Regions from separate parts of the Thermodesulfomicrobium thermophilum DSM 16697 genome, predicted to be linked through region 3. Evidence: predicted binding sites of a transcription regulator. Region 3 holds the regulator's gene; each other region holds the start of a gene.
The links. The regulator sigma-54, encoded in region 3, starts transcription at its own class of promoters, with help from an activator protein. The targets are predictions, from matches to a motif close to CTGGCACGGNNNNTGCTT.

Region 1 (7,575 bases), on a different contig from region 3:
CTTGCCATCCCGCGCCTCATCGCCGCCACCATGGAAGCTACCGACGCGCAGCCTGCGGCCACGGTGGAGGAGATCCTCCATCAAGACCGCGCGGCCCGAACCAAGGCCGCCCACCTCCTGGAGGCCCTTGCATGACGAGCATCCTCGCCGTGATCGTCGTCCTTGGCGGCCTCATCTTTTTCCATGAACTGGGGCACTTTCTCATGGCCCGGGCATTGGGTATCGGCGTGCACGTCTTCTCCCTGGGCTTTGGGCCGAAGCTCCTCTCCTGGAGACCAGGCGCCACCGAATATCGCCTGAGCCTCGTCCCGCTCGGCGGCTACGTGCAGCTTGTGGGAGAAAAAGAAGACGCCGACGATCCTGCGCCCATGGAGGCCCAATTCATCCTGCGGCCCCCCTGGCAGCGCATGCTGGTGGTGCTGGCGGGCCCGATCAGCAACTTCTTCCTCGCCTGGATCATCTTTTGGGGTCTTTTGGCCACCCAAGGCATGGAAGAACTGCTGCCGGTCATCGGCAAGGTCACCGCCGAGAGCCCTGCAGCGGCGGCAGGTCTTGCTCCTCAAGACCGCATCCTCGCCATCGACGGCGAAACAATCCACACCTGGGACGAGCTGGTCACCGCCATCGAAACCAGCGACGGCCGCTCCCTCACCATCACCGTCAAACGCCAGCAGACCACGTTAGAAGTACGCGCCACCCCGCAGGTGCAGGAAAAACGCACCATATTTGGCGAAATGCGTCGCGCTCCCATGCTCGGCATCGCCCCGGCCGGGGTGACCGAGCGCCGCATGCTCTCCGTGCCCGAGGCCGCCTGGGAAGGGCTGCGGCATATCGGCCAGGTCACCAGCCTCATGCTCCAGGGCATCATCAAGCTCATCGAACGGGTCATCCCGTGGAGCGACGTGGGCGGGGTGATCCTCATCACCGAGCTCATCCACCGCGAAGCCCAGAGCGGACTCGTGCAGCTTTTGGCGCTCACGGCGCTCATCAGCGTCAACCTGGGTGTACTCAACCTCCTGCCCATCCCGGTGCTGGACGGTGGACATATCCTCTTCTATTTGCTTGAAACCATCGCCGGCCGCCCGCTTCCGGCCAAGGTGCAGGAGGTCGCCCTGCGCATCGGCATGGCGCTGCTCATCACCCTCATGATTTTGGCAACCGTCAATGACATCCTCCGCCACATCCCCTGACACCAGCGCCCCGCTGCTCGTCCTATGCGGCGCCGAAAATCTGCTCCACATCGTCTTGGGGCAGGAAGGCGCCGTGCTCCACGCCGAGACCATCCACTGCCCCGGCGCCTCGGTGACCGTGCTGGCGCCCGCCATCGCACGCATCCTTGCAGCGCACCGAATCGCAACCACGAATCTTGGCGGCATCGCCGCGGTGTGCGGCCCGGGGTCCTTCACCGGGCTGCGCATCACCCTGGCCACCGTGGCAGGACTGGGCATGGGCGCCCAGATCCCCATGGCGGGGCTGGAGCTCCACCGTCTGCTCGCCGCCCAGGTCCCCTGCTCAGGACGACTGTGGGTGGCCACCTATGCCCGCGCCCACATGGTCTACGCGCAGCGCTTCGAGCACGGCCGCCCCACCCGCCCCGTCCGGCCCCTCTCCCATCAGGAGTTTCGCGCCCACGTGGAGGCCCAGCCGGGACTTGCCGTAGGCAGCGGCATCCGTCGCCTGGAGCTCCCAGATACCGTCACCGCCCTTCCCATGTTTTTCGACACCCCCTGGCCCGGGACCCTCATGACCGCCGCCGCCACGGCCGCCTTCCATCGCCATCCGCCAGCGCCCCTCTATCTGCGTCCAAGCGACGCCGAAGAAAACCTCCCCGCCATCGCCCAGGCCCGCGGCCTCTCCGAGGCCGAGGCCCGGCGCCACATCCCCGAGTTCGTGGACCTTCCTCCCCTGTCCTGACCCAAAAATTCCGAAATCGCCCTAAAGTATTGCCGCCAGCGGCCGATACAAAGGGCACACACGGAATACATCGGCACGGACGCCAAACCCTTTCACGGAGGAAACCACCATGTCTCTCGTCATCAACAACAATCTCATGGCAATGAACGCGGCGCGGAACCTCAGCTCCTCCTACGGAGCGCTGGCCACATCCACCCGCCGCCTGTCCTCGGGCCTGCGCATCACCACCGCAGCGGACGATGCCGCCGGGCTCGCCATCCGCGAACTCATGCGCGCGGACATCGCCTCCCTCAAACAGGGCATCCGCAACGCCAACGACGCCATCTCCCTCATCCAGACCGCCGACGGCGCCCTCCAGGTCATCGATGAAAAGCTCATCCGCATGAAGGAACTGGCCGAACAGGCGGCCACCGGCACCTACACCTCGGACCAGCGCCTCATCATCGACTCCGAGTACCAGGCCATGGCCTCGGAAATCACCCGAATCGCCAACGCCACCAATTTCAACGGCATCTATCTCTTGAACGGCAATCTCTCGGCCTCTACCCCGCACGTGGTGGACTGGGCCAGCGCGCATGATGGTTCAGGCCTCAACTCCACCGGCCCGCTCAAGGTCCACTTCGGCACGGGCAACAGCTCCGCCGAGGACTACTACTACATCGCCATCCAGACCGCCACGGCATCGGCCCTGGGCGTGGGCAACGCTGCAGACTCGAGCCGCGACAACGGTTCCGGAATTGCCGGCGCAGGCTACAGCATCTCCACCCAGCAGGCGGCGCAAGAGGCCCTGGCCGCCCTCAACAAGGCCATCGTTTCCAAGGACAACATCCGCGCCAACCTGGGCGCCCTGCAGAACCGTTTGCAAAACACCATCACCAATCTGCAGATCCAGGCCGAGAACCTCCAGGCCGCCGAGTCCCGTATCTCCGACGTGGACGTGGCCACGGAAATGACCCAGTTCGTGCGCAACCAGATCCTCACCCAGTCGGCAGTGGCCATGCTCTCCCAGGCCAACAGCCTGCCGCAGATGGCCCTGCAGCTCATCGGCGGATAGCCCCCGCCCCAACCCGCGGCCAAATGGCCGGGTCGCGCGCCGCGGCCCGGCCATTTTTCATAGAAAAGGCGGCACGGCCATTGCATAATAGCATATAGACTTTCGCGGAGGACCTCATGGCCGACACCACGACAAGCACGGAGCTCCTTTCCGGCGCCATCCGCTTTACGGGGCTGGGCTCAGGCACGGATTTCGACTCCATGGTCACCAAACTGGTGGATACGGAACGCATCCACCAGCGCCGCCTGGAGGCATGGAAAGCCACGTGGGAAAAGAAAACCCAAGCCTTTCAAGAACTCAACAGCGCGCTGCTGACCCTGCGCACCACCCTGTCGGGAATGGACTCCTTGGACGAATTTCTCGCCAAACAGACCGTGTCTTCCAACCCAGCAGCCCTCACCGCCACAGCCAGCAGCAGCGCCGAATCCGGGGTGCATACCGTGGAGGTGGTGGGGCTCGCCGCCACGGACACCCTCATGGGCACGGCAGTTTTTTCCGCCCCCAGCGCGGATGTCACCGGCGGCGCCGCCCGCTCCATGACCTTGGTGGTAGGGTCCACCCAAATGACCGTGGACGTGGCAGCAGGTACCACGCTGCAACAGCTCGCGGACATGATCAACGCCCATTCCCAAAATCAGAATCTGGTGCGCGCCACCCTCATCAACGATGGCAGCGGCTACCGTCTGCAGCTCAGAGGCATGGAGCTTGGCGCAGGCAACGACGTCCTCATCGACGATGGACTCACCACCGTGCCCGGCTTTTCCTCCGCAGATTTCGTCCAGACCCAAAACGCGGCCAACGCCCAGTTGCGGGTCGACGGCTGGCCCGTGACCCCTGCGCCCACGGCCACCATCCTGCAGGCATCCACGGGACTGACCGCGGCAACGGCCCCCCTCTCCGGTACCCCCGGAGACTTCAAGTTCGCCGCCGGAGGTACGCTCTACACCGTCTCCTTGGGCGCCGGCGCCACCCTCCAGGATCTGGTGGACGGCATCAACGCCTTAGGCAGCGGGGTCTCGGCCAGCCTTGCCACGGAATCCGGCTCCCAAGTGCTCGTGCTCACCGGGACCCCTGGAGCGGCCAATACGGTGCGCGTCGTGGATTATCCCGGCACCACCCTCGCCGGACTCGGAGCATCGGCCTTCACCCAAACCCAAGGGGCCACCGACGGCTACCTGGAGCGGGCGAGCAACTCCATCAGCGACATCATCCCCGGCATCACCATGAACCTGGTGCAGGCCGGCCAAACCACCCTGACCACGGCCACGGACGTGTCCGCTGTCGTGGACAAGGTGAAGACCTTTGTGGACGAGGTGAATACCGTACTCACCAAAATCCAGGAACAAACCAAGGTGACCACCGTGGGCTCCCAAACCACGGGGTCGCTGCTCACCGGCAACTACGGCCTGCAGATGATCCAGCAGCGCATCAAGAATATCCTCGCCTCCAAGGGTCTGGGATTTGACCGCGACCTGGATCCGGTCACCTCCTTGGGCAGTGTGGGCATCACCACCGACACCGCTCAAGGCTCTCCCACCTTCGGTCTTTTGGTGCTCGACGAAACGGCCCTGCGTTCGGCCCTCAACACCGATCCTCAGGCCGTAGCCAAGCTTTTTGCCGCGGACTCCGTGCCCAGCACCAAGGAGATGGTCGAAGATCCTCTGAATCCCGGCCAGTACGTGGCCGCCGCCTCGCCCCACTTTCAATTCAGCTCCCTGGTGCGTGGGGTTACCCAAGCCGGCGAATTCTCCGTCACCTACACCGTCTCCGGCGGGAGTATCAGCGCCAGCCCACCTCCCACCATCGGCGGGTACCCCGCCTCCATCGACGGCACCAAGATCACGGCCATCGGTGACGACAATCCAGCCAAAGGTCTGGTCATCGATGTCATGGATATGACGGACGGCTCCTATTCGGGGACCATCTTCATCAAAAACGGCAAGGCCCTGGAGCTGGGTGACGAAGTCGGCCGCCTGACCGCGCCCCTGGAAGGGCCGCTCAAGATCCTCGAAGACAACTACCAAGACATCATCGACAGTATCGACGCCAAAATCGCCTACGAGGAAAAGCGCCTCACCCTCCTGGAAAGCACCTTGCGCACCCGCTTTGCCAACCTGGAGGCGACGCTCGGCACCTATGACCAGCTCTCCTCCATGCTGGGATCCCAAATCAACAGCCTGCCGAAAAACTCTTAGACAAGGAGTACGTGCATGCAGCGTGCAGCCCTGGCATACCGCCAAACCCAAGTGACCACCGCCACTCCGGGCCACATCGTGGTGATGCTCTTCGAAAGCGCCATCACCGCATTGCAGCAAGCCAAGACCAAGATGCTGGAAAAGGATTACGCCACCAAAGGCATCCTCATCTCCCAGGCGCTCGACATCATCGCGGAATTGGACGGCTCTCTGAACAAGGAAAAAGGCGGCGAACTGGCGCAAAACCTCCACAGCCTCTACACCTATTGCACCTGGCAATTGGTGAACGCCAACATCCAGATGAATCCCGCCTTGCTGGACGAAGTGGCGGGGATCCTCGAGACCCTGCGCTCGGCATTTGCGGAAATCGTCAAGGAACCCAAATAGTGTGCGGCATCGCGGGACTGCTGACCAACGCCCCGCGCCAAAAGCGGGAAATCCAGGCCCTGCTTTCCGCCATGGCCCAGCGCATGGCGCACCGCGGCCCGGACGGCGAAGGCGTTTTTGCCGACGCCCATTGCGGTTTGGCCTCGCGGCGCTTGGCCATCATCGATATCCCTGGCGGCAGCCAGCCCATGGTCCATGCGCCCACCGGGGCGGTACTCGTCTTCAACGGTGAGATCTACAACTATCAGGAACTGCGCGCCGAGCTTGCGGCCCTAGGGCACACCTTTGCCACACGCTCGGACACCGAGGTGCTGCTTGCGGCCCTCATGACGTGGGGAAAAGACGCCGTGGTGCGCCTGCACGGGATGTTTGCCTTCGCCCTCTGGGAGCCGCAGCGCCGCACCCTTACCCTGGGCCGGGACCGGCTCGGCAAAAAACCCCTGGTCATGGCGCAGGTCCCTGACGGCATCCTCTTCGCCTCGGAGATCAAATCCCTCCTGGTCCATCCCCAGGTGCCCCGGAACCTGGACCCCACCGCTCTGGCCCAAGCCATGGACTACGGGTTTGCCGTGCCTCCCCGTACCTTCGTGCGCGCCGTCACCCAGCTGCCCCCTGGGCATTGGTGCACGATTTGCGCAGACGACGCCCCCGTGCGCCTGCGCCCGCAGCGCTACTGGCAGCTCCCCGAAGACCTCGATCCTCCGGCCAGCCGCGCCGAAGCCGCAGCCCAGCTCACCCACCTCCTCTCCGAAAGTGTCGCCCAGCGGCTGCATGCCGACGTACCCGTGGCCTGCTACCTCTCCGGCGGCATCGACTCCAGCGCCGTGGCCGCCCTCACCGCACGGCACAGCACGGCCCCGGTGCAGACCATCTCCATCACCTTTGCCGAGCACCACAGCGACGAATCCCCCTTTGCCCGCATGGTGAGCCGCCACGCCGGTACCCAGCACCACGAATTCCGCTGCCACCTGGAGCCCGAGGACCTGCCGCGCCTCATTTGGCATTTGGAAGCCCCGCTGGTGACGCTGCTCCACCTGCCGCTCTATCTACTCGCGCGCACGGCCCGAAAGTTGGGATTTCAGGTGGTCCTTTGCGGCGACGGCTCCGACGAGGTGCTTGCCGGCTACGATTATTTCAAGTTCTTGAAACTCCTGCCCTTCATCGAGCGGGCACCCCAACGCCGCCTGCCCCTGCTCTGCCGCGTGCTCCCGCCGGGCACGGACCGCGCCGCGCTCCCCGGCTGGTACGCCCACCTCAAGGCCGCCCCCTGCCGCCATCCGAGCCTACCCTACCGCTTTCAGGCCTTCCGTTTTGCCTCGGCCCTCATGAGCGACTCCACCCTGGCGGCCATGGCCGCCAACGCCCACGAGCGCAGCCAAGAAATCCCCGCAGTGCCGCCTGCGCGCAGCCTCGTGGATCAGGCGCTGTTTCTCGAGGCCCACATGCGTCTGCCCGGACTCACCCTGCTTTTGGGAGACACCATGAGCATGGCCCATGGGGTGGAACTGCGCTCGCCGTTCTTGGATCACCGCTTGGTGGAATGGGCCTTTCGGATCCCCGCCCATTGGAAGCTCAGGGGGCTCACCGAAAAGGCCCTGCTCAAGAGCGCCATGACCCCGATCCTTCCTGCCGCCATCTGCCAGCGTCGCAAGCAACCCCTCGCCGCGCCCGCGCCCTGGTTTGTGCGCACGTTCCGGGAGATGATCGGCGACACCCTCGCCCCCGCCACAGTGCGGCGTCTCGACTACTTCCGCCCGCAATTTTTGGAGGCCGCCTTGGCGCGCTTCGACGCCGGGGGCGAAGACGCCGCAGGCATCCTCGTGGTGGCCTTCTTCCTTCATCTCTTTCACGAGCAGTTCCTCAAAAGCGCCACGGCCTAGCCTCGGCGTGCCAAGCCGCCGCCTAACCCAGGCAGGCAAAGCCGCCGCCCACCCACGGGCACACCCCGCACGGCACCTCGGCGCCGTAGCAGTCAGCGACGAACGGCTCCGGACTGCCGTCCACGAAGTTGCAGGGCACGACGTT
Region 2 (7,575 bases), on a different contig from region 3:
GAGTCCTTTTTTTTCAAACCATCGAAAGAGAAACGCAACCGCCACGAGAAAAACGCCGATCACCACCCACGACGAGGCGCCCAGCGTCCCTGGCAGGCCGATCTTTCCATAATCCGCCCAGGAGAGCACCGAGTCCTTCAGCAACGGGTACAACTCCGCATAGAGAGCAGCGCCCGTCAGCATGCCGGCGATGGCGAAAAGCGCGTGCCAGCGCCCTTCCCCCAGCGCGCCCACCGCCGTGCCTGGGCAATAGCCCATCACAGCCCAGCCCACGCCAAAGAGCGCGCCACCCACCACCACGCCCCCTACGTTCATGGCCTTGTGGCTCAAAGTAATGAGCCCGGCAGATGACAGAGCCGCGATCCCCACCATCCCCACGGCAATGGCGGAGAGCATGAACTTGAGGATCGTCATGTCTTGAAGCAGCATGGCACTCACCTGCTTCTCAAAGCGCAGCACCCGGCCTTTCTGCAGCAAAAATCCAAAGACGAAACCAGTACCCAGGCCCAATATCTGATCGATGTTCATGCTACTTCCTCCGGTAGATCAGCGACGCCACAACCACACCCACGCCAAAAAACATGGCCAAGGCCACAAAGGCGCTCATCGAGAGCTGCATCATGCCGCTCAATCCATGGCCACTGGGGCACCCGCTGGCCATGCGCGCCCCGAACATGGCCACCACGCCCCCTACGAAGGCTCCCACGGCACGCTTGGCCGCGGACGGACCAAAGCGGTCTCTCCAGATGGGCGGCACCCATTCGTGACGAAAACTCCCGTCCAAACGAGAGGCCACGAGCGCGCCGAAAAAGATCCCGACCACCATCATGAACTGCCAGTCCACGCGCACCTTGGTCTTGGCAAAGTAGGCGTTCTGCTCCACGTGGGTTTCGTCGATCTGCTTTTCCAGAATGCCCGCGGCACGAACAAACGTGGTGGACGCCCCGAGATAGTGGGTTTTCTCCATCCACGCCGTGGTCGCGTACGCGGAAATGATGGCCAAAACACCTACCAATGCCCCGGCCAGATACGGACTCCACCCTCCGTCGCCATGTCTTCGTGCCATGCCGCTCCTCCTCTGCTGCAGGAATCTGAAAAAAACTTCTCCTCTGGACGCCGTGTGCCTTTCCGCAGCGAGGGCGTCTTGAACGGCATACGCCAATTGGGACAATAAAAGCAATGCCAAGCTGCCGCCCCCTTGTGCCCATCCAGGCCCCCAAGCAGCGCTGTTCAGCCATTTCTCCTTAACAAAGTATCCCACCGCGACCATATCCTAAATAAACTAGAGCTAGAGAAAAAAACGTGTAGTATGTTGTGGGGAAAAGAAGAGGGCACCCAAGGATGCACATTGATCACCCAAAGCGAACCATCTCTTTGGCGTTCAGAACGATCTTGGCCACCGACGTACTCTTCCGTGTTCCTGTGCCTGGCCAACCCGGCTGGAGCGGGCCTAGAAAGCGCTCTTATCCGCAACCTCAAAAAAAATACCCGCAAGCAGATCACCACCGCTCCAATCCCAAACTCATGGCATCCTGAGATGGATATTTTTCAACCATACTGACCGGAGCTTCTGAGAAATTTTTTTCCGCTGTGGCCAATACTACCGCGCAAACCCGCATTCCACGCCGCATACGTGTTGGCACGTTCCTTGGATATAAGCAAAGTATCCTCTTCCTCTCAACCATTCAACTCAAGGAGATTACAACATGAAACGGACAAACAAGACTATCGCAACGATCGCCCTGTGAGCCCTCTTCGCAACTCCGGTATTGGCTGCCAACCAGGCAGCCCCCGGACAAGGTCCAGGGCACGATAACGCCAATATGGGCCAACGCATGGGACGCGGTGGCATGATGGGCATGATGGGACAAACACAGATCCCGCCGGAAAAGCAGGAGGCTTTTAACGCCCTGCTGGAAGCCCACCAAGCGGAAATGACCCCTTTGCAGGACGCCATGTGGGCCAAACACACCGAGCTGCGTGCTTTGGCCGCCAACCCCAACACCAAGCCTGAAACCATCCAGTCCCTGATCAAGGAACTCACCAATCTGCGGGCCCAGATGCGTAGCAAGCAAGAGGCCTTTCGCGCCAAGGTCAAAAGCGAACTTGGCATCACCCTGCTGCATGGCATGATGGGCGGCGGCATGATGGGCGGCGGCATGATGATGGACAAGGACGACGTCCCCACCAACTAAACCTTCTTCCTTCCCTCCTCCCCACAAAGTCCCGGAACTCCCTCCGGGACTTTGTCTTTGGCGGACCTTCATCTCCCGCTCCAACACACGCTGCCCCGCACATTTCTACGCCCTCGCCCCTCCTTGCAGCCCAGATTGTTCTGGCAAGTCACCTGCCCATAGCGCAACCCCAGATATTCGCCGCCTCCCATACCGGGATCGCTCCGGCAAGCGCCCGCACAATCTCCAAAAGCCGCCGCGCCTCCTTCCTCTTCGTCTTCATGAATACCTCTTCCATGTCTTCATGGGAGGCATTTCCATCGTCCCATCCAACGGTGACAAATCATTATCCGGCAACACCCAAAAAGCACTGTTCTTGACAGAAGCGGCGATCCCCCCGCAAACGTCCTTCATGCCATTTATGGACTATCTGCGCGCAGCGCCCCTGCCACATCTCACGGCCCTCAAGACCGTGGCCCTGGGTCTGGGGATCGATGTTTGGCTCAGTGAAGCCAGCGCCCTGCTGCGCCCCCTGCTCGCGGCCGCAGCAGGGTGGGTGGTGCTCCTGTGCCAGGCCGACGCCCTGTGCCGCTACCACGAATATCTGCGCCTGCGCCGGATGCTGGAACGCTACGGCTTTCACCCCCGCATCTTCACCCCCATGCTGGGTTCCCGCTGCCAACGCGACGCGGCCCTGCTCGCAGCAAGAAAAACCGGACACCTGGAGGCAGCCTGGGCCATGCTGCGCGCCCACGGATACCGGGCCTACCACCTCATCCCGGACAGCGTCCGCCGCGATCCGCACACCCTGCTGCGCCCCGCCTTTTGGCGCACGACCCTGCTCCCCCGGCGACGCAGCCGGGGACGAAACTCCACCGTTTTTGACCTGCGTCAAAGGCAAAATACGTAGAAGCACGCATCATCCCCCCATGCAGGCCAACGCATCGTCTCTCTCCTCCATGGGGCTGCGCGCCCTGAGTCTTGTGCTCGCCCTCCTGGCCGCCGCCCATTTCCTGCGCTGGAACGCCCCCGGGCAGGCAGCGGCATGCGCCACCCTGGGCCTTGCCGCGGCCCTCGCGCCGCGCCTGCTGCCGCGCCCCTTGGCGCTCCTGCTTTTTGCCGCGGGAGGCATCTTCTGGGCCCACTTGGGCATGGAGCTCGCCTTCATGCGCGCTGCCCAACATCTCCCGTGGCTGCGGCTTATCCTCATCATGGGCGGCGTGGGCCTTGCCTTTACTGCGGCGGCGGTCACCACTGCCCGCACCCGCGCCGGCGATATCTTCGGCCCCCTGGACGGCCCGGCATGGGCGAAAACCCTCGCCTTTGTCCTGGTGTGGGGAACCCTTCGCGTCGCACAGGCCAAGGCCCCCATGCCGCTCCTTCTGGGAGAGCGATTCCTGCCAGGGTCCGCCCCCTGGTGGGAGATCGCCTTCGGCCTCTACGCAGCTTGGGTCACCGGCGGCCTGCTCGGACCACGAGGGTCCACGCTTCGTGCCCGCATTTGGGCCCTTTTCAGCCTGGTGTTCTTTGGACAACTCTTCTTGGGACTTGCGGGATGGGGCATCTTCCTCATGACCGGCAATTTGCACCTGCCCATCCCTGCGCTCATCCTCGCCGGCCCGCTCTATCGGGGCCACGGGATTTTCATGCTGCTTCTTTTTGGCGCAAGCCTCCTGCTCGTGGGGCCGGCCTGGTGCAGCCATCTCTGCTACATCGGCGCCTGGGACCACACCATGGCGCGCCTGGGGCCCCAACGGCCACGCAAACTTCCGGCCTGGGCGTCCAAAGTGCGGACGGGAATCTTGGCGCTCACGATACTCGTCCCGGCAGTGCTGCGCGCCAGCGGCGCCTCCACGGGCACCGCGCTTCTTGGGGCAGGTCTCTTCGGCGTCGGCGGCGTAGCGGTCATGGTGCTGGCCTCCCGGCGTCTCGGCACCATGGTGCATTGCACCCTCTGGTGCCCCATGGGACTGGTAGCCAATCTGATGGGACGCCTCCTTCCCTGGCGCCTGCGCATCACCGCCGCCTGCACCCGTTGCGGCCGCTGCCTTCCCACCTGCCGCTACAGCGCGCTGAGCATTCAGGACCTCAAAAAAGGCCGACCCGCACTCACGTGCAGCCTGTGCGGCGACTGCGTGCGCGCCTGCCCTCACGGGGCCATGGAATACGCCTATCTTGGTCTCGCCCCCAAGACAGCTCGCCTGGCCTTCACCTGCCTGGCGGCGAGCCTGCACGCCGTGTTCCTGGCAGTCGCACGCATCTAGCATCTAAGGCGCCATCAGCCGCCTACTGCCTCGACGTCTGGGATCGGCCAGGGCAGCGAGGTGGCGCCGCACGCATTTCGGGCATCAGCCCCCTACTGCGGCGAAGATGCGCCAGCGCTTTCCTGGGCGGCAATCCAGGCCATGGCTTCCGCGAGGTCAAGAGTGCCCGTATAGATGGCCTTGCCGGTGACCGCGCCCTGAAGCCCCTGGGCGCACAAGGGATACAACCGCTGGATATCAACCAATGTCGTCACCCCGCCGGCAGCGATGACCGGCAGATGCGTCAGGGAAAGCAGCCGCGCATAGCACGACGGATCCACACCGCTTCCCGTGCCGTCGCGACTGATATCGGTGTACACCACGAAGGCCGCCCCCGCCGCCTCGAGGCGGGGGAGCACATCCTCCACCGTGAGCCCGGCGTCCGCCACCCAGCCCTTGGTCTTGAGCCGACCGTCGCGGGCGTCCAAGGAGACCCCGATACGGCCGGGAAATGCCGCGCAAAGCGCGGCGAAAAGCTCCGGGTCCTCCAGGGCGATGGTACCGATGATGAGCCGCGTGACCCCGGCATCGAAATAGGCCTGGGCCACTTCCCGGCTGCGGATGCCGCCGCCGAGTTGCACAGGGATGGATACCGCCGCACACAACCGGGCGATGAGGTCCCGATTCCGGGGTTCGCCGCTGAACGCCCCGTCCAAATCCACCACATGGAGCCAACGCGCCCCCTGGTCTTGCCAATGGAGCGCCATGGCCACCGGATCTTCGCCAAACACCGTCACCTGATGGGCCTCTCCCTGGCGCAGACGCACGCAGCGGCCGTCCTTGATATCCACCGCAGGAAAAACAATCATGCCAACCTCTTACAGCCCCAATTCCCGAAATCCTTGTGCCACGGCCTCCCGCGCCAACTCCACGGCAGAGAGCCACCGGCCCTGGCGGCGGGCAAACCTCCCCGCCAAGAAAAGATTTTCCACAAGCCCGCGCTGCTCTTCCTCATAATGAAAGCGCCGCACTGCGCCCGAGGCAGTCTCCACCACGTAGAGATCCAGAATCACGTGCGCAGGCCGGTCCACCCCCCACTCTCCACCGATGCGATCTTCCCACAAGAGCACGAAAGGGACGAGTACGAAATCCGCCTCGGCGCAGCGCCCCACCTCCTGCCAGTAACGCACGGCGCTGACGTGCCGCCCGTCCGTGCTCTGGGCCAGGACGCGCTCGCCACACCCCGCCACCGCCTGCGGCGTAACCACCGGGCGAGGACGTTTGGCCGCCTCTTCCAGCAGGATCCGGGTCAGCGCGGCCCGGTCCTCAGGGCGCATGACCACTTTTTCCTCAGGCAATACCCCGGCCAAGAGCTCCCAATCCGCCTGGGGCAGCACCGGAGCAGCCACCGCCATACGGGCGTTTTCCGGCATGGGCGGCATGGTGACTCGGGGCGCGCAAGCGGCAAGAAGGACAACGCCCAACAGCGCCATGATCTTTTTCATACGTCCAATCCTCCCTTGGTGCTGAGCACACCGGAGCGCTCCCGCCGCACGGCCTGACGCATGGCAAGACCCATGGCCTTGAACGCGGCTTCCAGCAGATGATGGGCATTGGCCCCGTAACAAAGCTCCACATGCAAATTGCAGCCCGCCCGAAAGGCGAGGCTCTTCCAAAACTCCCGCCACAAGTCGGCCTCTTCGCCCGCGACCATGGGCGGGAGAAGTTCCATTCCCCGCGCCACCAGATACGGCCGGCCGGAAAAATCCACCACCACCCGCGCTAGAGCCTCGTCCATGGGCACCAGGGCCGCCCCTACCCGGGCAATGCCGACCCGATCCCCCAAGGCCTCACGCATGGCGTCCCCCAGGCAGAGCCCCAGGTCTTCCACCGTATGGTGGGCATCGATGACGAGATCGCCCTCGGCACGCACCGAGAGATCAAACCCCGCCCAATGGGCCCACAAGGTGAGCATATGGTCGGCAAAAGCATAACCAGTGGCAACCGTCGCTTGGCCCTGACCATCGAGGCGAAGTTCCACCTCGATAGCGGTTTCCGTGGTGCGACGGCGGATATTGGCATGACGGGTCATGCGGCCTCCTCCTCAGGGATCGGTTTCTTCGTGCTAAAGAGATACGCTACCCAAATGCCGATCTCATAGAGCAGCATCAAAGGAGCAGCCATCAGGAGCTGCGAGACCACATCGGGCGGAGTGAGGATGGCGGCCACAATAAATGTGATCAACATCGCATACTTTTGTTTTTTACGCAGCCATTTGCCCGTCACGATGCCAAGGCGGGCCAGGAAAAAGATCACGAGAGGCAGTTCAAAGATCACCCCAAAGGCAATGAGCATCTGCACCGCAAAGCTGAAATACTCACTGAGGGAAGGCATGGGCTTGACGATATCCGTGGCGTAGCCCACAAAAAACTGAAACCCATAGGGAAAGACTACGAAATACCCAAAACACGCCCCCACAACAAAGAATATGGCGGACAACAAGGCAATGGGGATCAAATACTTGCGCTCTGATTCATAGAGTCCTGGCGCAACAAAGAGCCACATCTGATAAAACACGTACGGGCTCGCCACGAAAAATCCCGCTAATGCCGCGGTTTTGACGTAGGTAAAAAAGGCCTCTGGAAGGGCGGTATAGATGAGAGTCCCACCAGTAGGCAAAAGAACGTCCAAAAGCGGCCGCATGAGGAGATGAAAGAGATCTTCGGCAAAGGCGTAGCAGCCAAGAAATCCAATACCGATGGCAATGAAGCTCCGCACGAGCCGGTCGCGCAACTCCTCCAAATGCTGGGTGAAGGTCATCTCCGCATACCCAGCGGAGGCACCGTCCGCGCCGTCCTCCCCCGCGGAACGCTCTTCTTGGAGACTGGGAGACGGCTGGAGCTCCTCTTGGGGCAAGGCCGGTTCGCGGTCCTCTGCAGAGCGGTGGACCTCGCTCATGCCGTTTTCTCCTCCGTGATTGACGCCGCTGTGGCGGGCGCCGCTGCTTCGGGTGTCGCAGGGGCTGCGGTCGCGACAGGGGCTGAAGCCTCTGCCTCCGGGGCCCCTTGCTGCGGCGCCTTGCCATCCCCGAAAAGCTCTTTGCGGGCGGCCTCGGCCTTGGCCTTTTGCTCTGCGGCCTCGGCCTCCATCTCGATGGT
Region 3 (7,575 bases):
GGATTTCCGCTCCCTGCCCATCCTGGCGGGCCACGGCTATCCGGTGGTCTTCGACGCCACCCACTCGGTGCAACTGCCGGGCGGCCAAGGAAACCGCTCCGGCGGGGACCGCCGCTTCGTCCCCTGCCTTGCCCGCGCTGCAGCGGCCTGCGGATGCCAGGGACTCTTTTTGGAAACCCATCCCGAGCCCGAGCGCGCCCTGTGCGACGGCCCCAATTCCTGGCCCCTTGCCGCGCTCGAGCCGCTACTTCGGGAAATCCAAGCCCTGTGGAGTCTCCCTCATGCCCCAATCCTTTGAAATTCCTGCCCACGTCGTGGAGGCAGCACGCAAAGTTCGGCTCCTCGTTCTCGACGTGGACGGCGTCCTCACCGATGGTGGACTCTATTACGACGCCCACGGCCACATCCAAAAACGCTTCCACGTCCACGACGGTCTGGGCATGAAAATGGCGCTCCACGGAGGACTACAACTCGCGGTGATCACGGGGCTGGACTCCGCAGCGGTGCGCGCCCGGGTGACCGAATTGGGAATTTCCCATTACTACCCGGGATTTCATCATAAAATGGACTCGCTCTCCCGCATCTTGGCCGACGAAAACCTGAGCCTGGAGCAGGCGGCCTACCTGGGCGACGACCTCGTGGATCTTGCCCCTATGCGGGCGGTGGGACTCCCCTTGGCCGTCGCCAACGCCCGGCCGGAGATCCTGGCCCAAGCCCTGTGGGTCACGCCCCACGGTGGCGGCAACGGCGCAGTGCGCGACGCCGTAGAGCTGATCCTCCGCGCTCAAGGACATTGGGAATCCATATGCGCCCATTGGACCAACGGCTGATCTGGTGGGGTGTTCTCCTTGTCAGCGGCGTCCTTACCGCTCTCGGCGGCGCGTGGATCGCCCTGCGCATGTGGACCCCTGAGCCTGCCCCCTCCCTTCCGCCGCTCCAGGCCACGCTCCAGCTCACCGATCCTCATCTCACCCACGGCCAAAACGGCACCATTCTGTGGGAGCTGGACGGCCAGCAGGCGGACTACGATCAGGCCACCGACACCCTGCGCATCACCGCCCCGCGCATCCACTATTTCAGCCCGCACGGGCCCATCACTGCCACGGCCCTCCACGGCCAGGTGTGGCAAAAACGCGGCGAAGCGGAACTCGTGGGCAATCTCACGGCACAGATGCGCGACCACACCATGAGCGCCCAGAGCATGCGCTACAACGAGGCGGACGCCCGCCTCGTCTTTGCGGGATCTGTGCAGGTGCGCGGCCCGCGCCTTGACCTCGACGCTCCGGAAGTCCAGGTGTTTCTTTCCGAAGAGCGTATCATTGCCACCGGCGGCGTCCAGGCCGTCATCCACCCTGAAAGGAAATGACCATGCTCCCTGTTCTCATACTTCTCGGTCTCTTCCTGGCCCCTCCGGCCCTGGCTGCGCCTGCCCAAGAAGAGCAGCCGGTGGCCATCCAAGCGGACTCCATGGAATATCTCCAAAAAGCCGGACGAATCGTCTTTCGCGGCGCGGTCCACGCCACCCGTGAGGACATGGAGCTCTGGGCCGATACGGTCACCGTACATCTGGAGGAAGGCGCATCCAAGGCCGCGGCCACATCCCCCCAGGGCAAAGTGCGGTCCATCGTCGCCGAAGGCAACGTGCGCATCCAGACCACCCAAAACCGCAGCGGCACCGGGAAACGGGCCACCTTCGACGCCCGCACCGAAACCGTCACCCTGGAAGGCAATCCTGAGGTTCGTGAGGGCAAAAACAGCATCCGCGGCGAGGTCATCGTCTTGTACCTCAAAGACGGCAAAAGCGAGGTGCGCGGCGGCGCCAAACAACGGGTGGAGGCCATCTTCCTTGCGCCCAAGACAACCCCCGGATTGTTGGAGAAGAAGCCATGAGCCTCGTAGGATTGGGGCTCATAAAACGCTACCGACGGCGGGAGGTGGTACGGGGCATCGACCTGGAGGTGCAGCCCGGCGAGATCGTCGGCGTGCTCGGTCCCAATGGGGCGGGCAAGACCACGACTTTCTACATGCTTGCCGGCCTCACCACCCCGTCCGCCGGCACGGTGACTCTCGATCAGCATGACATCACCCGCCTGCCGCTTCACCGCCGCGCCCTTCTCGGCCTTTCCTATCTGCCGCAGGAAAGCTCGATATTCCGCAATCTTTCCGTGGCAGACAACCTGCGCATCGTCCTCGAATATACCGGGCTCCCACGCTCCGAACAGGAGCGCACGGCCCAACATCTCCTCGAAGAACTGGGGATTCTCCGCCTGGCGGACCAGCCGGCGTCGTTCCTTTCTGGAGGCGAGCGCCGACGCCTGGAAATCGCCCGGGCCCTCATCCGCAAACCGCAATTCTTGCTGCTCGATGAGCCTTTCGCGGGTATCGACCCCTTGGCCGTGGCCGACATTCAAGGCATCATCGCCAACTTGCGCCAACGGGGCATCGGCATCCTCATTTCGGACCATAACGTGCGCGAAACCCTCGCCATCTGCACCCGCGCCTACCTGGTTCACGATGGACGCGTCGTGCTCTCCGGCACTCCCAACGACATCGTGGCCAGCCCCATGGCCCGCTCCGTGTATCTGGGTGAAGGATTCTGCCTGTAAGCGGAAAAAGAAATCCCAGAAAAAATCAAGACATTGCCAGGCCCAGCCGTCTATGGCAGAAGGCAAGCATCACGAGGGCATCCCCTCCATGCAAAGGAAACGTCTATGGGATTGGAACTGCGGCAGAATCTGAAATTGACCCAACAGCTGGTGATGACTCCCCAGCTCCAGCAGGCCATCAAGCTGCTCCAGCTTTCCCGTCTGGAACTTCTGGAGGCTATCCAGCAGGAACTTTTGGAGAATCCGGTTTTAGAAGAAGCCACGGACCACCCCACGCCCGAGATCACGGAAGACGTCCCTTCCACTCCCCCGGAACTCGCCACAGCGGCCCTCTCCTGCAACGAACGAGACCTGCTGCGCAACGCCGATTGGGAAACCTATTTAGGCGACTTTGCGAGCACCAGTAAGCAACACAACAAGGAAGCCGAACTCCAAGAAGAAATGACCCCCTGGGAAGGACGCATCTCCGGCAAGCCCTCCCTGGAAGGCCACCTGCTTTGGCAACTGCGGCTCTCCGACCTCGACGAGGCGAGCCAAGCCATTGGCGAAGCCATCATCGGCAATCTCGATTCCCGCGGCTACCTCACGGCCACCCTGGAAGATCTCATGGAGCAGACCGGCGCCCAGCGCGAGGCCATCGAGGCGGTGCTCGCCCGCATCCAGCGCATGGACCCGGTGGGCGTCGCGGCCCGCTCCCTGCGGGAGTGCCTGCTGGTGCAACTTGAGGTGTTGGGGCAAGACGATCCCATTCTCACCACCTTGGTGCGCGATCACCTGGAAGACATCGAACGCAAGCGTTTCAAACCACTGGCGCGGAAATTCAAGATCGAGCTGGAAGACCTGCGCGCCTACCTGGATATCATCCAAAGCCTAGAACCTCTGCCGGGCGCAAGCTTTGGCAGCGAAGCCACGGTGTACGTCAGCCCGGACGTGTTCGTGCACGAGTTCGACGGCGAATTCGTGGTGCTGCTCAACGAAGAGGGGCTGCCTCGCCTGCAGATCAGTTCCCACTACGATACCTTGCTCCAAGGCGGCCAAGGCCCCGACAAAGACTACATCCAAGAAAAAGCCCGCTCCGCCCAATGGCTTTTAAAAAGCTTGCAGCAGCGCCAAAAGACGCTCTATAAAGTGATGGAGAGCATCGTGCGCTTCCAGCAGGATTTTTTCCGTCACGGGGTCACCAAGCTCAAGCCTCTGGTGCTCAAGGATGTGGCCGAGGACATTGGCATGCACGAATCCACGGTGAGCCGTATTACCAGCAACAAATACGTGGCGACCCCGCATGGGGTGTTCGAGCTGAAATTTTTCTTCAACTCCGGACTTTCCATGGACGACGGCTCTGAGGTGGGCTCCGAAAGCGTCAAGGCCATCATCAAACAATTGGTCAACGAAGAGGACCCGGCGCACCCGCTCAGCGATGAGAAGATTGCTGCGGTGCTCAAAGAGCGCCTGGATATCAACATCGCCCGCCGGACTGTGGCGAAATACCGTGCGGTACTGGGAATCGAGTCTTCTTCCCGAAGACGCCGGATTCTCTAATTGGTCATTCGACCCAACCGAACGCAAGGAGGTTGCTATGAACATCGTCTTCAACTTCAAAAATTTCGAGCCTTCGGACCACTTGCGCAAATACGCCCGGGATCGTTTCCAAAAACTCGTCAAATATATTGGAGATCGAGACGACACGGAGCTCCAGGTCAACCTTGAGGTGGAGAAGTACCGGCATATCGCCGAAGTCGTCCTCGTGGGCAGAGACCTTCACCTCTCTGCTCAAGACGAAAGTAATGACATGTATGCCACTGTGGATTTGGTTTGGGAGAAACTCGAAGCCCAACTGCGGAAAATCCGCGATAAAAACAAAACACGTCGCAAAGGGGTTCCGGTGCGCATGGACGTGCTTCGCCTGGAACAATCCGAGGGTGCTCCACACACGGTCGTGGAAAGCAGCGACCACTTCGACCCCAAACCCATGACTGTGGCGGAGGCTGCGCTCCAATTGGAAACAACCGAAGACACTTTCCTCGTCTTCCTCAACGCCGAGACCGAACGCATCAACGTGGTGTATCGCAGAAGCAGTGGTGGGTTCGGACTCATCGATCCAGGCATCTAATCATGCAATTTTCCGAATTTCTCCATCCAAGTCATGTACTTCCTGAACTTTCGGCCAGGACCAAGACCGAGGTCCTGGCCGAACTTGTGCGCCCGGTCATACCACTTTTCCCAAGCGTATCCCCGGAGGCCGTCGTCCAAATCCTTTTAGAACGGGAACGGCTTGGTTCCACTGCCATCGGCGATGGCATTGCTATCCCTCACGGCAAGGTGGACGGGCTGGACCATATCGCCGTCGTCGTGGGGCGCAGTACTCAAGGCGTGGAGTTCGACAGCGTCGACCATAAACCAGTGCACATCATTACGCTGGTACTCGCTCCAGCGGGGGGCGCCGGTATGCATCTCAAGGTATTGGCCTCCCTGGCGCGCCTCTTGCGGGATACAAGCTTCCGCCAAAGTTTTCTCAGCGCCCCGCCCTCCCAACTTTTCGAACTCATGACCTCCTACCCACTGCCCTGAATTCTATGGCCCCTCCCACAGCCACCAAGCCCCTGGTCATCGTTTCCGGCCTTTCTGGGTCTGGAAAGAGTACGGCCCTGAACATCCTGGAGGACATGGGGCTTTTTTGCGTGGACAATCTGCCGGCAGCCATGGCTCCGGACCTTGTGGACCTCTTTTTCCGCTCCTCCGCAGATGCCTATGCCGGACTGGCCCTGGGCATGGATCTCCGGCAGCCGGCCCTCGCCCAGCAATGGCAGGAAATCCTCGCCAAACTCCATCCCACCCCCACGGTGCTTTTTCTTGAAGCCTCCACTTCGACCTTGCTGCGGCGCTATGCCGCCACACGGCGTCCCCACCCGCTCAGCACAACCACCCCCGGCCTTGAGCAAGCCATTGAAACCGAGCGATCCCTCCTGGCCGTTATCCGCGACGGCGCCCACCTCGTCATCGATACCACCCACTATTCCATCCACGATCTACGCCGCGCCATCCAAAGCCGCTGGGAGACACTGAGCAGTGCTCCACAGGGCATGCGTCTGCATCTCATCACCTTTGGGTTCAAACACGCAATGCCCTCGGAAGCGGATACCGTCATTGATGTCCGTTTCCTCCCCAATCCCTACTTCGAGCCCTCCCTGCGGCAAGGCACCGGGCAGGACCCCGAAGTGGCCGCGTTTGTCCTCGAAAACCCTATTGCCCAGGCATTTCTCCCCAAGCTCATAGGACTTTTGGATACCATGATCCCGCTTCTCGAAGCCGAAGGCCGTTTCCGCTTCACCCTGGCCCTGGGCTGCACCGGAGGCCGCCACCGTTCCGTCGCCGTTGCGGAACGCGTAGGCGCCCACTTCCGGGCTCAAGGCCGCACCGTAACCGTCGAGCACCGTCATTGGACATTGCCATAAGGCCAAAGAAACGCTAGGCACGCCATGCCCTGTGCGGGACTTACCCCCAAGGAGGAATCATGATCGGCGTGCTGCTTGTCACCCATGGCACCTTTGGTGAGCATCTGCTCGATGCCGCCCAAACCATCCTTGGCCCCCAAGAAGGATGCGCCGTGGTGGCAGTGGACGACACCCGTCCCATGGATACGATCCTCGGAGACATCAAAGACCACGTCCGCCGCTTGGACCGCGGCAACGGGGTCCTCATCCTCACGGACATGTTCGGCGGCACGCCGTCCAACCTCAGTCTTTCGCTGCTTCTTCAGGGGAAGGTGGAAGTCGTCTCCGGGGTCAATCTCCCCCTCCTGCTCAAAGCGCTCACCAACCGCTCGGGGACATTGCACCAAGTGGCCTTGGAGGCAAAATCCGCCGGCAAACAAGGCATCCTCGTGGCCGGCGAGGTCCTGCGGCGTAAGGTTTCGGAATAATGCTCTGGTTTCGCATCGACAACCGTCTGGTGCACGGCCAGGTCATCGAAGCATGGATGCCCTACGTAGGGGCGAGCATCCTGGTGGTGGCCAATGATGACTTGGCAGCAGACCCGTTACGCCAGGAAATCATGCGCCTGGCGATCCCCGATGACGTGACGTTCCTCTGCTGCCGGGTCACGGAATTGGCCTCTGTGCTGGAAAGTCTCCACACCCAAGCCGCGGATCCGCACATCATGGTGCTCTTCGCCACCTGCCCGGACGCCCAGCTGGCCTACACCAGCGGCTGCCGCATCCACAGCGTCAACATCGGCAACCTTCACGACGGCCCCGGAAAACAGCAACTCTGCGCCCATGTATGCGTGTCGGAAGAAGACCGCTCATGCCTGATCTTCTTTCACGACCACGGCGTGGAGCTCGATTTCCGGTGTGTGCCGGGAAAATCCGTCACGGTGCACTTATGAGTTTCGATCCCCATTGGCCGACCCTTATGCTCAGCGCTTTTTTTTTGCCCTCCTCAATCTTTCGCGCTTCTGCGTCGACACCTCGCTCCTCCACCGACCAATAGCCGCAGCCCTGCTCTGGGGCGCAGCCACGGCGGACGCCTCGGTCGTTTTCATAGGAGTCTTCTTCGAACTTCTTTGGCTCGACCTCTTTCCCGCCGGCGCCTACGTGCCCCCCAACGGCCTCCTTGCCTTCACCCTTGCGGCCACCACTCTGCGCCATATTTCTGCGCCGTCCATGTTCCTCGCCCTGGCCGTCCTTCTCGGATCCGCCCTGTGCGCCCACGGGGCGGCAAACATTGAGCTCTTCTATCGCAAACGCCAAGACAGAGCCCTCATGCGCCTTGCCGATACCAACCGCCGCCCCCGCATGAGCTTCTTCGACCCTGATTCCATCGTTGTGCGCTCCGTGGCCGAACAATGGGTCCTCGGATGGACGCTCTTTCTCGTCTTTGCAGTGGTTCTGCTTGCAGGGATCCGGCTCCTGAACCTTCTGCCGCTTCCCCACACCCCGATTTCTTGGCCCATTCTTCTGGCTCCCGCCTTC
Region 4 (7,575 bases), on a different contig from region 3:
GTGGACGAAGCCGGCCTGGCCACGGAAACAGAGCACCAACGCCGGGCCCGGGATCTGGCCGCCCGCCGGGGAGCCCAGGCCATTACGGTGTGCGCCCGCATGGAAGAAGAGCTCGCCGGCTTGTCGCCCGAGGAGGCGGCCGAATTTCTCGCCAGCTATGGGATCACCGAGTCCGGCCTCGACCAAGTCATCCGCGCCGGATACGCGACCCTGGGACTCATCTCCTTTTTCACCGCCGGTCCCAAAGAGGTGCGGGCCTGGACCATACGCGAGGGCGCCAAGGCCCCCCAGGCGGCAGGCGTCATCCACTCGGATTTCGAACGCGGCTTTATCCGCGCCGAGGTCATCGCCTTTGCGGACTACGTGCGCCACGGCTCCGAGGCCAAATGCCGCGCCGCCGGGGTGCTCCGGGTGGAAGGCAAAGAATACGTGGTGCGTGACGGCGACGTCATGCACTTCCTCTTCAACGTCTAGGGGCCCCATGGAACCGCAACGCCTGGACGACATCGCCGTCATCCTGTTTCGGCCCAAGTTCTCGGAAAACGTGGGCTCCGTGGCCCGGGCCTGCGCCAACATGGGCTGCTCGCGCATCATCCTCGTGGACCCGTGGCAATGGGACCTGGAGCGCGCCTTGCCGCTGGCCACCCACCATGCCCGGCACCTGCTCGACGGCCTCACCATCGTGCCCACGCTGCGCGAGGCGCTCATGCCCTTTTCCTTCTCCTACGCCACCACGGCCCGTCTGGGCGGGTGGCGCAAGGCCATCCTCACCCCCCGTGAAGCGGCGCCGCGCATCGTGGAAGAACGCCGCCACGGCGGCGTGGCCCTGGTATTCGGCCCGGAAGACCGCGGGCTCACCAACGAAGAGATCGAGATCTGCAACGCCCTGGTGACCATCCCCACGAGCACCGAGCTCACGTCCCTCAACCTGGCCCAGGCGGTGCTCGTGCTTCTCTACGAGTGCTTCCTCGCGGCCCAAGAACGGCCCCTGCATCTTTCCCGCTATCCCAAGGACCGGGTCATCAACCACGAAGAGCAGGAGCTCCTCTTTGCCACCCTGCGCGAAACCCTCATGGAGATCGACTACATCAAGCCCGACAACCCGGACTACTTCATGCTCTCCATCAAACGTTTCGTGCACCGGCTCGCCCCCCGGCGCCACGAGTTCAACCAGATCATGGGCTTGTGCCGCCAGGTTCGGCGGCTGGCGCGACTGAGCCGCACGCAGAACGATTGACCCCGGGGCCTGTGGTCCCCTAACAGAGGGGCATCCTCTCTTCCCAAGGAGCCCCATGAACCCAGAATTCGCCAAACCCTTCATCAAGGCCACCAAGACCGTCCTCGCCTCGGTGGCCGCCCTGGAAGTGGCCGCCGAGACCCCATACGTCAAAAAAGACAACGTCGCCCGGGGGGACATCTCCGCCATCATCGGCATTACTGGAGACCTTCGCGGCACCTTTTCCATCTCCTTCGACAAACCCACGGCCGTGTATGTGGTCAAGCAGATGCTCGGCGACGCCATCGAAAACATCCTCCAGGACGTGCAGGACGCGGTGGGGGAGATCTCCAACATGATCTCCGGCCACGTCCGGGTGGGGCTGTCGGAGATGGGCGTCAAACTCCAGGGGTCCACGCCCACGGTGATCATGGGCGACGGCCACACCATCGCCCACATGAGCTCCATCAAGCCCATCGCCATCCCCTTCACCACCCAGGCAGGCTCCTTTACGGTGGAGTTCTGCCTCGAGGACTAGCATGCCTGCGGCCATCAACGACCTCGTCACCCGCCTGCTGGAAGCCGCCAGCGTCGCCCCCTCGCCGGGGACGCCACCGGAATTCGACATCCTGGAAATGCCTCTGGAAGGAGTGGCCGCCTTTTGGCTCTCCGTGAAAAAGACCCTGGAGAGCAAACGGCGGGACAGTTTCCTGGCCGAGGAGGCCCGGCACACCAAGGAACCGTACATCCGCTATCTCCTGGAACTGGCAGCCTCGTCCTTTTCCCCGGCCGAAGCCAAAGAACTGGCAGGCATCCGCGCCGCCACCATCCTCGAAGACCTGGGGCGCAAGTACACGCTCATGAGTATCGCCCTGTTAGGCATGGTGGCCAACGAAAACCCGCAAAAGGTCATGGTGCGGTTTTTGTCCAAGTTCCACATGCCGCCCATCTTCGAGCGCCAGGTTTTCGAAGTGGCGGACCTCATGCTCCAGCACCTGGGAGACCCGGGATTCAACAAAAAGAAATTCCTGCGCATCGACCACAAGCAGAAGATCGAATCCCTCATCATCAACCTCATCTTCTACTGTAAGCTCGCCCGCAAAAGCGGGGTCGAGGCGGTGCTGGAACAGCGCGAATACCTGGCATCCCCCTACTTCAAAGACGGCCTGGAGTTGGTTGCCGACGGCTTTGACGCGGATTTTATCAAATACCGCTTAAACCTCGTGAAACGGGAGATCCTCGCGGCCACGGAGCGCAAAATGGCCCTGTCCGCGGCTATGATGGCGGCCATCAAGGCTGGCGTGCCCTATGCCGACCTCTATCTGCTGGCTAAAGCCTACCTGGGGTAGAGGACAACATATTTATATAATATACTTTTTACAAAAAAGTATAACTTTTCCAAAAACCTGCTATATAACGCCATGATTTTTTACAAAAAAGAATAAAGCATCCGGCGAGCCCTTCTCTTTTTCTAAAATATTTCAAGGTGTTTTCCCTTCGGCACAGCCTCTGCACTACCCTCGGCATGTTGCAACCCTAATCGTGTGGAGGCGTGTGTATGTTCGCATATCCCCTGTTTCGGCCGCGGCGGGCCCTGCTCACCGCCCTGTGGGTCCTCGGGACCCCGGCTTTGGCCCTGGCGGAAGCGCCAGAATTTTTCACCCAATCCAGCGCCAACCTGCTGTGGACCTTGATCGCCGCCATCCTGGTCATGTTCATGCAGGCCGGGTTCGCCATGGTGGAGGCCGGCTTTACCCGCGCCAAGAACGCCGCCAACATCATCATGAAGAACCTCCTGGACTTTGCCGCCGGCTCGCCAGCCTACTTTCTCGTGGGCTTTGCCTTGATGTTCGGCGCCGACGCCGCGGGCGTCTTTGGCACGTCCGGCTTTGCCCTGGCAGGCCTTGATGCCACCACGCCGGAGGGCCAATGGACCCTGACTTTCTGGTTCTTCCAATCGGTGTTCGCGGCCACTGCGGCCACCATCGTCTCCGGCGCCCTGGCCGAACGCACCCAATTTCGCACCTATATTGCCGCCAGCCTCGCTATCTCGGCCCTCATCTATCCCATCTCCGGGCATTGGGCTTGGGGCAATCTCTGGCTTGGGGACGAAGGTGCGGGCTGGCTCGCCCAAATGGGGTTCGTGGACTTTGCCGGCTCCTCGGTGGTGCACGCCCTAGGCGGCTGGATCGCCTTGGCCGGCGCCCTCGTCCTGGGGCCGCGCATCGGCAAATACGGCCCGGACGGTGCGGCGCGGGCCATTCCCGGCCACAACATCCCTTTGGCCGGCCTTGGGGTCTTCATCCTCTGGTTCGGCTGGTTCGGATTCAACCCCGGCAGCACCACCGCAGCCACGGGCGACATCGGCTGCATCGCCGTCACCACGAGCCTGGCGGCCTGCGCCGGCACCCTGGCCGCCATGGCCATGGCCTGGATGCGCTTCGGCAAACCCGACACCTCCATGGCCCTCAACGGCACCCTGGCGGGGCTGGTGGCCATCACCGCCGGGTGCGCCGAGGTCTCGCCCATGGGAGCCCTTGCCATCGGCGCCATCGCGGGACTGGTAGTGGTGCGCAGCATCGAGTTCATCGACAAGACCCTGAAGATCGACGACCCGGTGGGGGCCTCTTCGGTACACGGCGTGTGCGGCACGCTCGGGACCATCCTCGTGGGCTTCTTCGCCGCCCCAGGATTCGGTTCGGCCACGGGACTGCTCTACGGCGGCGGAGCAGGACTCCTGCTCACCCAAATCACCGGCGCCCTGGCCATTGCGGCCTGGGGTTTTGGCTGCGGCTTTGTCCTCTTCAAGGTACTGGACGCCCTCATGGGCCTGCGGGTCAGCGCGGAAGAAGAGCTCAAAGGCCTGGACATCAGCGAACACGGTATGGAGGCCTACAACGGCTTCCAAATCTTCACCAACGAATAGGAGGGCCCCATGAAACTGGTCATCGCCTACATCCGCCCGGAATGCTTGAACGCCGTCAAGCAAGAGCTCTATAGCCGCAAGATCTACAACATGTCGGTCACCAACGTACTCGGCAGCGGTCGGCAAAAGGGTTTCACCGAGACCTACCGCGGCGTGGTCATGGAAGTGAATCTGCTCAAAAAAGTGCGCCTGGAAATCGGTGTCAACGACGAGTTCGTGGAAGCCGCGGTGGAAGGCATCAGCGCCGGTGCCCGCACCGGCAAAGAAGGAGACGGCGTCATCTTCGTGGTGGAATGCGCCGCCGCCATCCGCATCCGCACCCAAGAAACCGGGCCGGCCGCCATGGGCTAGCCCGGGCATCATCCCTCGCCATCACCCCAGAGCCCCGGTCCTCAGCGGCCGGGGCTCTGGCGTAGAGCCAGCGATCTCCAGATCTGCTTCGCCTCCACACCCGTGCCCGTGACCTTGCGCTTCCCGTCCGCTGCCGGTATGCTCGGTTCTGTCTGTCATCTTCGTGGAGGAGCGATGCGCATCACCTGTCCCAATTGTGGCTTTTCCCGCCATATGCCACCGGAAAAACTCCCCAAGCGTCCGGTCCGGGCCACCTGTCCCCAGTGCCGCCACAAATTTCCCTTTACCCCGCCCATGGCCGCCGACTCCGAACCCCCAGCACCGGCACCGCAAGAACCGGTGCGCCCCGTGACGGCAGAAGAACCACCTCTCCACGAAGACCGGCCAGCGCCCCCTCCTGCGGACGAGAGTGCTCCAGATGCCGACATCTGGGAGGCCTTACATGCCCTGCGTCCCGACGAACCCGCCAAACCCCAGACTGCCATAGATCCCGAAGACCGCCTGGAGGACGATCCGGAGGGCGAATCAGAGCTCCTGCCTCCCGAAGCCCCCGAACCCCTGCCGCCGACCTGGGAAACCGCAACCACCGCGCCGTTTGCCGCCTACCTCTCCACCCTGTGGGCCATCCTTGTCTCGCCGGTGCGCTTCTTCCGCACCCTGCCGGTGGGCGCCGGATACATCAAGCCGCTGCTCTTCTTCCTCATCCTCGCCGAGGCCGTGGCCGTCGCCCAGGCCCTGTGGCAGCTTCTGGGCGTCCTGCCGCCGGCGCCGCTCACCGAAGGACTCGGCTCCACCGCCCAGGCTACCGTGGCCTTGCTCCTCTACCCGCTCCAGATCAGCTTCTTTCTCTTCATGGACACGGTGGTGAACCACTTTTTCCTCCAGCTCTTCCGTGGTGCACACAAGGGTCTGGAAGGCACCTTCCGCGCCCAGGCATACAGCGCCGCCCCCATGCTCCTCCTGATCATACCCTACTTGGGCCTACCCATGGCCATCGTGGCCACCACGGTGTACAAATTTCTCGCCCTGCGCCACGTGCACGACGCCCGTCCTTCCCAGGTGCTCGCCGCCCTCGTGGTCCCCATGGTACTCATGTTCGCCGTAGCCATTGGGCTCACCTGGGTCATGGGGACCGCGGTATGAGTTGGAAGACCTTCCTTACCCGCCTGTTTGGCAGCCGCAGTACGCCTCCCACGCCAGCCGCGCCGCCGTCGCTGCCGGCCCTGCTCCATGAAATCGGCCAGGTGCTGGACAACCTGGCGCGCATGCCCCATCCAGACCCATCCGTACCGCGCCGCCTCAAACGTATCCGCCAAGAGCTCGCCGACCTGGAAGCAGGCTGCCGGGCCCCAGCCCAACCACTGGACGCCGTGCCCGCCCCTCCACCCACGCACCGGCTGCAGTAAACGGCTTCCGCCGCGCCACCACCCAAAATCTCACCCCGCTGCCTCCTGCTCGAAACTCGTCGTGGAGCCCGAGCGCCCACCCGCAACAACCTTCGCATGGACCAAAAAGAACGGCGCCTCCCCCATGGGAAGCGCCGCGACAGGTCTCTTCTTCCTAGATGTTACGACACAACGCTTCCCGGCGGCACCGGACCCGTGGGCGAAAGCAGGGCAAGGCCGCCTTTGGTCTTCACCGCCAAAATCATGCCTTGGGACACTTGTCCGCGCAGCTTGCGCGGTTTGAGGTTGGCCACGAACACCACCTGGCGGCCCACCAACTCGGCGGGCTTCCAGCTCTCGGCAATGCCGGCCACCACCTGCCGGGGCTCGGCGCCGCCGTCGTCCAGGCGCACCAAAAGCAGGCGGTCCGCCTGGGGATGGGGCAGGGCCTCCACCACGGTGCCCACACGCAGGTCCAGTTGGCTGAAGACCTCGAAGTCCACCGCCTCCTTGGTGGGAACTGCGGGCTTGGGCTCAGGCTTGGGGGCTGCAACCACCTCCTTGCGCGGGAAGAGGTTGGAGCTCGCCGCCACCGGGGTGCCAGGCTGCAGCCCAAACCACGACGAAGTCTCGCCCTCCAAGTCCACGGCGGCAAGATCCCATTTCCACCCCAGCTGCTCCAGCATGGCCTCGGAAAGGGACGGCATCACCGGCCACAGGTGCAAGGCCACCTTGCGCATGCCCTCCAGCACCACATAGAGCACAGTATTCAATCGGATGGTTTCGCCCGCCTTGAACAAGGCCCAGGGCGCACTCTTGTCGATGTATTTGTTGAGATGCCGCACCAGCTCCCACAAGGAGGCCAAGGCCCGGGAAAAATGAAAGTGCTGGAACTGGCTCTGGAAGTTGGCCAAGGCATTGTGACCGATGCTCAGCACCTCGCGATCCAATTCGTTAAGCTCCCCACACTCCGGCACCCGGCCCCCACAGTACTTATGGGTCATGGTCAGGGTGCGGGAAAAGAGGTTCCCGAGGTCATTGGCCAGATCGGCGTTAAAACGCTGCACCAGTGCCTCCTCGGTGAACGAGGCGTCCTGGCCGAAACTCATCTCCGCCAAAAGGAAATAGCGGAAGGCCGCCACCCCATAGCGCTGGGCCATATCCAAGGGGGCCACCACGTTGCCGAGGCTCTTGGACATCTTGGTCTCGCCCACGGTCCAGTAACCATGCACCCGCAGGCCTTTGTAGAGCGGCAGACCCGCCGCCATCAGCATGGTGGGCCAGAAGATGGCGTGGGGCTTCAAGATGTCCTTGGCCACGATATGGTGCGCGCCGGACCAGAACTTCCGGAAGCGATCGTCTTCGGGATACCCCAGGGCGGAGATGTAGTTGATAAGGGCATCAAACCACACGTAGGTGACGAAATCCGTGTCAAAGGGAAGATCGATGCCCCAAGTGAGCCGCGTCTTGGGGCGGGAGATGCACAAATCACCGAGATCCTCGCGGAGCATGGCAAGGACCTCGTTGCGGTAGCGCTCAGGTTGGATGAATTCGGGGTGCTCTTCGATATGGCGCCGGAGCGCATCAAGATACCGCGACATGCGGAAAAAGTAGTTCTTTTCCTTGATGCGTGTGGGCTCCACCTGGTGGTCGGGGCATTTGCCATCCACCAGTTCCTTTTCGGTGTAGAACCGCTC

Region 1: the regulator sigma-54 is predicted to act here: its motif matches at 3,037-3,054, upstream of fliD (flagellar filament capping protein FliD).
Region 2: the regulator sigma-54 is predicted to act here: its motif matches at 1,637-1,654, upstream of BR00_RS00240 (periplasmic heavy metal sensor).
Region 4: the regulator sigma-54 is predicted to act here: its motif matches at 2,714-2,731, upstream of BR00_RS00540 (ammonium transporter).

The regions. Positions count from the first base shown of each region.
Region 1 covers NZ_JCANTW010000015.1:91,628-99,202, reverse strand. The annotation lists gene dxr (1-deoxy-D-xylulose-5-phosphate reductoisomerase) at 1-135, shown strand, start outside; gene rseP (RIP metalloprotease RseP) at 132-1,190, shown strand; gene tsaB (tRNA (adenosine(37)-N6)-threonylcarbamoyltransferase complex dimerization subunit type 1 TsaB) at 1,165-1,914, shown strand; gene BR00_RS08885 (flagellin N-terminal helical domain-containing protein) at 2,024-2,968, shown strand; gene fliD (flagellar filament capping protein FliD) at 3,085-5,163, shown strand; gene fliS (flagellar export chaperone FliS) at 5,179-5,550, shown strand; gene asnB (asparagine synthase (glutamine-hydrolyzing)) at 5,550-7,430, shown strand; gene BR00_RS08865 (radical SAM protein) at 7,453-7,575, opposite strand, start outside.
Region 2 covers NZ_JCANTW010000001.1:37,688-45,262, reverse strand. The annotation lists gene BR00_RS00250 (DUF6691 family protein) at 1-528, opposite strand, end outside; gene BR00_RS00245 (YeeE/YedE thiosulfate transporter family protein) at 530-1,270, opposite strand; gene BR00_RS00240 (periplasmic heavy metal sensor) at 1,770-2,195, shown strand; gene BR00_RS00235 (hypothetical protein) at 2,587-3,084, shown strand; gene BR00_RS00230 (4Fe-4S binding protein) at 3,104-4,438, shown strand; gene hisA (1-(5-phosphoribosyl)-5-[(5-phosphoribosylamino)methylideneamino]imidazole-4-carboxamide isomerase) at 4,531-5,286, opposite strand; gene BR00_RS00220 (hypothetical protein) at 5,296-5,922, opposite strand; gene hisB (imidazoleglycerol-phosphate dehydratase HisB) at 5,919-6,509, opposite strand; gene tatC (twin-arginine translocase subunit TatC) at 6,506-7,237, opposite strand; gene tatB (Sec-independent protein translocase protein TatB) at 7,372-7,575, opposite strand, start outside.
Region 3 covers NZ_JCANTW010000014.1:233,707-241,281, reverse strand. The annotation lists gene kdsA (3-deoxy-8-phosphooctulonate synthase) at 1-298, shown strand, start outside; gene BR00_RS08495 (KdsC family phosphatase) at 282-830, shown strand; gene lptC (LPS export ABC transporter periplasmic protein LptC) at 806-1,366, shown strand; gene lptA (lipopolysaccharide transport periplasmic protein LptA) at 1,369-1,890, shown strand; gene lptB (LPS export ABC transporter ATP-binding protein) at 1,887-2,606, shown strand; gene rpoN (RNA polymerase factor sigma-54) at 2,712-4,145, shown strand; gene hpf (ribosome hibernation-promoting factor, HPF/YfiA family) at 4,183-4,716, shown strand; gene BR00_RS08465 (PTS sugar transporter subunit IIA) at 4,719-5,174, shown strand; gene rapZ (RNase adapter RapZ) at 5,180-6,058, shown strand; gene BR00_RS08455 (PTS sugar transporter subunit IIA) at 6,118-6,525, shown strand; gene BR00_RS08450 (PTS sugar transporter subunit IIB) at 6,525-6,989, shown strand; gene BR00_RS08445 (PTS sugar transporter subunit IIC) at 7,003-7,575, shown strand, end outside.
Region 4 covers NZ_JCANTW010000002.1:22,196-29,770, reverse strand. The annotation lists gene ychF (redox-regulated ATPase YchF) at 1-474, shown strand, start outside; gene BR00_RS00555 (RNA methyltransferase) at 482-1,237, shown strand; gene BR00_RS00550 (chemotaxis protein CheX) at 1,293-1,754, shown strand; gene BR00_RS00545 (hypothetical protein) at 1,756-2,565, shown strand; gene BR00_RS00540 (ammonium transporter) at 2,775-4,142, shown strand; gene BR00_RS00535 (P-II family nitrogen regulator) at 4,152-4,493, shown strand; gene BR00_RS00530 (zinc-ribbon domain-containing protein) at 4,668-5,636, shown strand; gene BR00_RS00525 (hypothetical protein) at 5,633-5,899, shown strand; gene metG (methionine--tRNA ligase) at 6,061-7,575, opposite strand, start outside.